DNA from 2 places in the Pseudarthrobacter sp. fls2-241-R2A-168 genome. Region 1 is predicted to be linked to the other one. Evidence: riboswitches for the same ligand, from Rfam matches in the RefSeq annotation. Region 1 holds a riboswitch; the other holds the start of a gene.
What was found. A riboswitch is a leader RNA that binds a small molecule or an ion and turns the genes downstream of it on or off. The one in region 1 is predicted to bind glycine.
Positions count from the first base shown of each region.

Region 2: it holds a riboswitch for glycine, as region 1 does, so the genes downstream of both, gcvP (aminomethyl-transferring glycine dehydrogenase) here and gcvP (aminomethyl-transferring glycine dehydrogenase) in region 1, are expected to answer to the same signal.

Region 1 covers NZ_JARVSG010000010.1:235,708-240,120, forward strand. Annotated here, with positions in the region: gene gcvP (aminomethyl-transferring glycine dehydrogenase) at 1-2,218, opposite strand, end outside; glycine riboswitch at 2,257-2,394, opposite strand; glycine riboswitch at 2,396-2,494, opposite strand; gene QRN11_RS08130 (TetR/AcrR family transcriptional regulator) at 2,589-3,128, opposite strand; gene QRN11_RS08135 (MFS transporter) at 3,195-4,413, shown strand, end outside.
Region 2 covers NZ_JARVSG010000016.1:62,982-67,394, reverse strand. Annotated here, with positions in the region: gene gcvP (aminomethyl-transferring glycine dehydrogenase) at 1-2,538, opposite strand, end outside; glycine riboswitch at 2,591-2,698, opposite strand; glycine riboswitch at 2,700-2,797, opposite strand; gene QRN11_RS11385 (Na+/H+ antiporter) at 2,980-4,413, shown strand, end outside.

The DNA.
Region 1 (4,413 bases):
ACGGTGCGAGGTGTGCCTTGGCAGCAACCGGTCCGACGCCGGGTCCGCCGCCGCCGTGCGGGATGCAGAAGGTCTTGTGCAGGTTAAGGTGCGAGACGTCGCCGCCGAACTTGCCCGGCTGCGCCAGCCCCACCAGGGCGTTCAGGTTGGCACCGTCGATGTACACCTGGCCGCCGGCCGCGTGGATGGCGTCGCAGACTTCGCGGACGTCGGCGTCGTACACACCGTGGGTGGACGGGTAGGTGATCATGATGCAGGACAGGGCGTCCTTGTGTGCCTCGATCTTGGCGTACAGGTCGGCGTGATCGATGGTGCCGTCGGCAGCAGTAGCGACGACAACAACCTTCATGCCCGCGAGCACAGCGGAAGCGGCGTTGGTGCCGTGGGCGGAAGCCGGGATCAGGCAGATGTTGCGCTGCTGATCACCACGGGAGTGGTGGTACCCGCGGATCGCCAACAGGCCCGCGAGCTCGCCCTGCGACCCGGCGTTCGGCTGGATGGATACCTGGTCATACCCGGTGATCTCTGTCAGCTGTGCTTCCAGGTCCGCAATGAGTTCGCGCCAGCCCTCGGTCTGGGAGTCCGGGGCGAACGGGTGGATTGAAGCGAACTCGGGCCAGGAAATGGCTTCCATCTCGGCGGTGGCGTTCAACTTCATGGTGCAGGAGCCCAGCGGGATCATGGTGCGGTCCAGCGCCAGGTCCCGGTCAGAAAGCTTCCGGATGTAGCGCAGGAGCTGGGTCTCCGAGCGGTGGGTGTTGAACACCGGGTGCTGCAGGAAGTCGGAGGAACGTTCGACGGCGGCGTCCAGGGCGAAACCGTCCGTCACCTCTGCCTGGGTGGCGCCAAAGGCGGCCAGGACGCCGTCGACGATTGCCGCCGTCGTCGTTTCATCGGTGGAGAAGCCCACCGTGTCCGCATCAATGCTGCGCAGGTTGATGCCCTTGGCTTCGGCGGCGGCGACGATGCCCGCGGCCTTCCCGGGGACGGAGACCGTCACGGTGTCGAAGAAGCTGGTGTGCAGCACGTCGAAGCCGGCGGCTTTGAGGGACGCTGCGAGAGTCTTGGCGTGGGTGTGCGCGGACCGGGCGATCGCCTTCAGGCCCTCCGGGCCGTGGTACACCGCGTACATCGAGGCAACGATCGCCAGCAGCGCCTGGGCGGTGCAGATGTTGGAGGTGGCCTTCTCACGGCGGATGTGCTGTTCGCGGGTCTGGAGGGCCAGACGGTAGGCGGGCACTCCGGCGTTGTCCTTGGAAACCCCCACCAGGCGGCCGGGCATGGAGCGTTCCAGGCCCTTCTGCACCGCCATGTAGGCGGCGTGCGGGCCGCCGTAGAACAGCGGGACGCCAAAACGCTGGGCGGAGCCGACGGCGATGTCGGCGCCCTGCTCGCCGGGAGGCGTAATGAGGGTGAGGGCCAGGAGGTCGGCGGCAACAGTCACCAGGGCTCCGCGTTCCTTCGCCTCGGCGATGACCGCGGTGTGGTCAAAGACCCGGCCGGAGGCGCCGGGCTGCTGGAGGACAACGCCGTTGACGGCGCCGTCGGGTAGTCCCTGGGCGAGGTCGGCGACCTCCACCTCGAAGCCGAGCGCCTCGGCGCGGCCCTTGACGATGGCGATAGTCTGCGGCAGGCAGTCCGCATCCAGCACCGTCTTGCCGTCCCGGGCGGCTGCGTTCTTGTTGGCCCGGCGCATCATCAGCACGGCCTCGGCGACGGCGGTGGCTTCGTCCAGCAGGGAAGCATTGGCGATCGGCAGCCCCACCAGGTCCTCGACCATGGACTGGAAATTCAGCAGTGCTTCGAGGCGGCCCTGGGATATCTCGGGCTGGTAGGGCGTGTAAGCGGTGTACCAGGCCGGGCCCTCAAGAATGTTGCGGCGGATCACCGGCGGGGTCACGGTGTCGTAGTAGCCCTGGCCGATCATCTGCACAGCGGTCTTGTTCTTCGCCGCCAGCCGCCGCAGCTCAGCGAGCGCCTCGACTTCGCTCAGGGCGCCGGCCAGTGCCAGTGCCGAATCCTGGCGGATGTCCTTGGGCACGGCGGTATCAACCAGTGCGTCCACGGTGTCGTAGCCGACGGCTTTAAGCATGGTGTCGACGTCGGCCTGGCGGCGGGCGCCGATATGCCGGTCAACGAAGGTGGCAGCCGGAGCAGTGGCGGGATTGGCGGAGGCTGGAATGGCGGAGGCCGAAATAGCAGTCACGAGGAACTCCATACATAAGGCGGCGCAGGGTACGCCACATCGATTCGGGTCCTCCCCGCTCTGTAACTGGACCTGAGAGTTTCCGCGGTCCCTGCTTGCGCCGGTCCCGCTTGCACCGTCGGTGAGCACAGCAGTCCAGGAACCGGGACGGTTTCCCGGGGCGGACAGCGTGCTGCTTTCCAGAGGTGCCTCGCCGCGGCGGTACATGGGCCTGTGAGATTCCTGGGGAGGTATTGCTCCTACGGCGCCTGCTTGTACCTTCTGGCAGAACTCTCCCGCCGCAGATCAAAGGCTATTCAATTAGGTTGTTTTTGCTGGCTGCCGGAACGGCCGGCACATGGACCAATTCTCCTACGCCGCCGTCCCCCGGGCAAATGAACGGCTAGCCCCGCAGCCGGTCGACGGCGGCCAGCAGTTCCTTCACATCCGCCTCCCGGCTTCCGGGCTTTCCGGACGGCCCGCTCTCCCACATGGCATTGAAGTACAGCCCGTCCCCCATGTAGAGGACAGCTTTTGCCATGGCCGGGCCCACATCCTTGCCGATGAGCTCCAGCCACTGGTGCTGGATCGCAGCGAAGCGGCGGCGTGCTTCCTCGTGGGCCACTTCAGCCAGGCGCGTGGCGGCGACGAAGGACCGGTCCATGGGGGTGTCGGACCAGAGCGATGACCGGATGAAATAGGCGGCCGCCCCTTCCGGTGCCGCCGCCATGGCGTCAAGGTCCTCCCCCGCCAGGCGGTCCAGCCGTTCAAGGGTGGCCGCGATCAGCGTTTCCTTGTTGGGGAAGTGGTACAGCAGCCCGCCCTTGGAGACGCCTGCCCGCTTCGCCACGGCGTCCAGGGTGGCGGCACGCTCCCCCACATCGATCAGGAGTTCTTCAAAGGCATCGAGGACTGCGTCCCGCGCCACGGGTTTTCTGGCCATGGTTCCAATCATGCATTGACGGGAACGGGTTTCTTAACTGTACCGTCCGGACGGTATAGTTAAACGATGACCGCTTCCTCCGCATCGCAGCAAAACCACACCCGCCTGAACGCCACAGCGGGTCAGGCACCTGTTTCACCCCGGAGGGCGGGGCGCGACTGGCTCGCGCTGGCGCTTCTGATGTTCCCGGTCCTCCTCGTCGCCGTCGACAACACGGCACTGACGTTCGCGCTGCCCGCGATAGCGCGGGCACTGGACACCTCCGGCGTCGAACTGCTGTGGATCGTGGATGCCTACCCGCTCGTGCTGGCCGGGCTGCTGGTTGCCATGGGCAGCCTGGGTGACCGGATCGGGCGGCGCCGGCTGCTGATCATCGGCAGCATCGGCTTCGCCGCAGTGTCAGCCGCAACGGCTTTCGCTCCCAGCGCCGGCTGGCTGATCGCAGGCCGCGCCGCACTGGGGTTCTTCGGAGCCATGCTGATGCCCTCCACGCTGTCCTTGATCCGGAACATCTTCCCGGACCCCAACCGCCGCCGGCTGGCCATCGCCATCTGGGCCGCCGGGTTTTCCGGCGGTGCCGCCCTGGGGCCGATCTTCGGCGGCTGGCTGGTGGAACAGTTCTGGTGGGGAGCAGTCCTCCTGGTGGCAGTGCCCATCATGCTTCCGCTGCTGGCATTTGGCCCGGCGTTTATTCCGGAGTCCCGCGACCCCAACCCGGGCAGGGTGGATGCGCCGAGCATCCTGCTTTCGCTGTTGACCATGGTGCCGGTGGTCTACGGCATCAAGGAGTACGCCACCGAAGGACCAAACCCCGCGGCCCTGGGAAGCATCGCCTTCGGGCTGGCCATGGGCGCCGCCTTTGTCCGCCGCCAACACCGGCTGGACAGCCCCTTGCTGGACATGTCGCTGTTCCGGAACCGGGTATTCAGCATGGCCATCACGGCGAACATCCTGGCCCTGTTCTCCTTCAACGGCTTTATCCTCTTCCTGGCCCAGCACCTTCAACTACTTGAAGGCATGTCCCCCTCGGCCGCAGGAGTGGCCATGATTCCGGCCCTGGTGGCCACCGTGGTGGCGGGCCTCGCGGTGGTGCCGCTGGTCCGGAAGATCCGCCCTGGCTTCGTGGTGGGCGCCGGTCTCGCCATGAGCGCTGCCGGGTACAGCCTGGTGGCATTCGGCAGCCACGAGAACGGCCCGGTGCTCCTGCTGGCAGCCCTGCTGGTCCTGGCGCTGGGAGTGGGGACGGCGGAGACCATCTCCAACGACCTCATCCTCGGAAGTGTTC
Region 2 (4,413 bases), on a different contig from region 1:
CGTGCCGGCCACCGGGAAGGACAGCGTGGGTGCATGGAAACCGAAGTCGATGAGGCGCTTGGCCACGTCCTCGGCCGTGACGCCGGTCTTGGCCGTCAGGTCGCGCAGGTCCAGGATGCACTCGTGCGCCACGAGGCCGCTTTCACCGGTGTAGAGGACCGGGAAGTGCTCGTCCAGCCGGGCGGCAACATAGTTCGCAGCGAGCAGCGCGGACTTGGTGGCCTCGGTGAGGCCTTGGCCGCCCATCAGCTTCACGTACGCCCAGGAAATGGGCAGCACACCGGCGGAACCGAAGCGGGAAGCGGAAATCGCGACGCCGTGACCAGCCGCGGCGTTTTCGGAAGAACCGTTGTTCGCATCCCCCGGCATAAACGGTGCCAAGTGCGCCTTGGCAGCAACAGGTCCGACGCCGGGTCCTCCACCGCCGTGCGGGATGCAGAACGTCTTGTGCAGGTTCAGGTGCGAGACGTCGCCGCCGAACTTGCCCGGCTGCGCCAACCCGACGAGGGCGTTCAGGTTCGCGCCGTCAACGTACACCTGGCCGCCGGCCGCGTGGATCGCATCGCAAACCTCGCGGACGTCGGAATCGTACACACCGTGGGTGGACGGGTAGGTGATCATGATGGCCGAGAGGACGTCCTTGTGGGCCTCGATCTTGGCCTGCAGGTCCGCGTGGTCAATGGTGCCGTCGGCAGCAGTAGCGACGACAACAACCTTCATGCCGGCCAGGACGGCGGAGGCGGCGTTGGTGCCATGCGCCGATGCCGGGATGAGGCAGACGTTGCGCTGCGCTTCGCCGCGGGAGTGGTGGTAGCCGCGGATTGCGAGCAGGCCCGCGAGCTCGCCCTGGGAACCGGCGTTGGGCTGGATGGACACCTGGTCGTAACCGGTGATCTCGGCGAGGTCTGCTTCCAAAACGGAAATCAGTTCACGCCAGCCGACCGTCTGGGAGTCCGGAGCGAACGGGTGGATCGAGGCAAATTCCGGCCAGGAGATGGCTTCCATCTCTGCGGTGGCGTTCAGCTTCATGGTGCAGGAACCCAGCGGGATCATGGTGCGGTCCAGCGCCAGGTCCCGGTCGGAGAGCCGGCGGATGTAACGCAGCAGCTGGGTCTCGGAGCGGTGGGTGTTGAACACCGGGTGCTGCAGGTAGGTGGAGGTGCGCTGCACGGATGCCGGCAGCTCGAAACCCTCGGCAGACGCAATGGGACCGGCACCAAAGGCGACAACAACCGCGGAGAGGACCTCCGGCGTCGTGGTTTCATCGACGGACACGCCAACTGTGTCCGCGTCGATGAGGCGCAGGTTGATGCCGCGGGCTTCGGCGGCGGTGATCACCTTGGCGGCCTTGCCGGGCACGCGGACAGTGATGGTGTCGAAGAAGGTGTCGGATACCAGTTCGCGGCCGGCGATCTGCAGTGTGGTGGCCAGGGCGCGGGCGTTGTTGTGGACGGTTTCGGCGATCGCCTTCAGTCCGTCGGGGCCGTGGTAGACGGCGTAGAAGGACGAGACGATGGCCAGCAGCGCCTGCGCGGTGCAGATGTTTGAGGTGGCCTTCTCGCGGCGGATGTGCTGCTCGCGGGTCTGCAGGGCCAGGCGGTAGGCGGGGACACCGGCGTTGTCCTTGGAAACACCCACGATGCGGCCCGGAAGCGTGCGCTCCATGCCGTCACGGACGGCCATGTACGCGGCGTGCGGTCCCCCAAAGAACAACGGCACGCCGAAGCGCTGGGTGGAGCCGACGGCAATGTCCGCGCCCTGCTCGCCCGGAGGCGTGATCAGGGTGAGGGCCAGGAGATCGGCGGCGACGGTAACCAGCGCGCCGCGGTCCTTGGCCTCGGCGATGACGGCGGTCTGGTCCCAGACGCGGCCGGAAACGCCGGGCTGCTGGAGGACCAGGCCATTGATATCGCCGTCGGGCAGGCCGTCCGTAAGATCGGCGATTTCCACCTCGAAGCCGAGAGCTTCGGCGCGGCCCAGCACGATGGCGATGGTCTGCGGGAGGAGGTCGGCGTCCAGGACGGTCTTGCCGTCCTTGGCCGTTTTGTTCTTGTTGGCCCGGCGCATCAGCAGCACGGCCTCTGCCACGGCGGTGGCTTCGTCCAGCAGGGAGGCGTTGGCCACGGGAAGTGCGGTGAGGTCCTGCACCATGGTCTGGAAGTTCAGCAGCGCCTCGAGCCGGCCCTGCGAGATTTCAGGCTGGTAGGGGGTGTAGGCGGTGTACCAGGCGGGGGCCTCGAGGATGTTTCGGCGGATCACCGGCGGGGTCACAGTGTCGTAGTAGCCCTGGCCGATCATCTGCACGGCCATCTTGTTTTTTCCGGCCAGTTTACGGAGCTCGGCGAGGACCTCGACTTCGCTGAGGGCGCTCTCGAGGGTGAGCGGCTTGTCCTGGCGGATAGAATCCGGGACTGCGCTGTCAACGAGGCCATCGAGGGTGTCGTAGCCGACGGCCTTGAGCATGGTGTCGATGTCGGACTGGCGGCGCGCGCCGATATGGCGGTCTGCGAAGGTGGTGGGGGACGATTGAACCGTCATAAGAGGAACTCCATAATTCAGGTGGTGCCGAAGCACCACGTTGATTCGGGTTCCTCCCCGCTCTGTATTGGACCTGAGAGTTTTGCGTTGTCCTGCTGTTTTGCAGGGCGCCGCTTGCACCGTCGGTGAGCCCGGTTGCCCGGACTGCTTTCCAGAGTTGCCTTGCCGCGGCGGTACGTGGGCCTGAGAGATTCCTGGGGAGGATTTGCTCCTACGGCGCCTGCAGAACGTACCGGCAGGACTCTCCCGCCGCAGATCATCAGCATGTGCCACTGGTGGGTGACACGGCTCACACCTTACCGGAGTCGGGGGCAGGAAGCAAAACGGCGCCTCCCAGCCGGGCGGGCGGACGACGGCGGCACCTCCCGCCGTCGTCCTGACTCCTCCGCGTTAGGGGCGCCGGCGGGGACACCCTTTGGCGGGGCCTGAGACAATGGCCGAATGGAGATCGCCCTGGGACTTCTGGTTCTCGTTGCGGTGGTGTGCGCCGGAAGTGCGCTGGGCCGGAAGCTGAACATTTCGGTGCCGCTGCTGCTGGTGCTGGCGGGAGTGATCGGTTCCTTCCTCCCGTTTGTTCCGGACATTGAACTGAACCCCGAGCTGGTCCTCGTGGGCCTGCTGCCGCCGCTGCTGTACGCCGCGGCGCTGCGGACGTCCCTGTTCGATTTCGGTTCCAACCGCCGCGCCATCGGGCTGCTATCGGTGGGCTATGTCATCTTCGGGACCATCACGGTGGGACTGGTGGTCTGGTGGCTGTTTCCGGAGATTCCGCTGGCCGCAGCGATCGCCCTGGGTGCGGTGCTGGCGCCGCCGGATGCGGTGGCTGCCACATCCATCGCCCGGAAGGTGGGGATGCCGCGCAGGATTGTCACCATCCTGGAAGGTGAATCCCTGGTCAACGACGCCACCGCGTTGATCTGCCTCCGGGCAGCGATCGCTGCCATCTCCGGGTCCGTGTCCGCGGCCGGGATCGCCGGAGACTTCCTGCTCGCCGTGGGCGGCGGTCTGGTGGCGGGCCTGGCCGCGGCCTATGTGCTGACCATGCTGCGCAAACGCATCCGGAACGTCGCGATCAACACTTCCACGTCCCTGGCCGCCCCCTTTGTGGCGTACCTGCCGGCGGAGGCCATCCACGCCTCCGGCGTGCTCGCCGTCGTCGTTACTGGCTTGGTGATGGGCACAAAGGCGCCGTCCATGCCCAACGGTGCCGCCCGGCTGAGCCAGCGCAGCAACTGGAACACCGTGCAGTTCCTGCTGGAAAACTCGGTGTTCCTGCTGATCGGGCTCCAGGTCCGGACCATCATCGAGGGCGTCCAGGACGATTCCCTGGGTGCTGGCCGGATCTGGGCTGGTTGCGCCCTGATCCTGCTGGCGGTGCTGGTACTCCGGCCGGTGTGGGTGTTCCCGGCCACCTACCTCCCCCGCCTGATTCCTGCCGTGCGGCGCAGCGACCCGTCGCCGCCCTGGCAGTTCCCGGCGATCGTCTCGTGGGCCGGGATGCGTGGGGTGGTCACCCTCGCCGCGGTGCTGGTGCTGCCCGAGGACCTGGAGCACCGTTCAGTGCTGATCCTCGCTGCCCTTGTGGTGGTGGGCGGCACGCTGACGCTGCAAGGCTTCACCCTCCCGGCGCTGGTCCGGCTGCTGCGGGTCCAGGGCCCAGACCAGCGCGAGGATGCGTTGAACAAGGCATCGCTGATGCAGCTCGCCACCGCTGCCGGCGTGACCCGGCTGCAGGAATTGCGGACGGACGACGACCCGCCGGAGGTGGTGGCAATGCTGAAGCGGCGCACGCAGGAGCGCGGGCTGGCGGCGTGGGAACGGCTGGGCCGGCCGTCGGCGGAGACAGCCACCCCCAGTGAGCGTTATGCCCGGCTG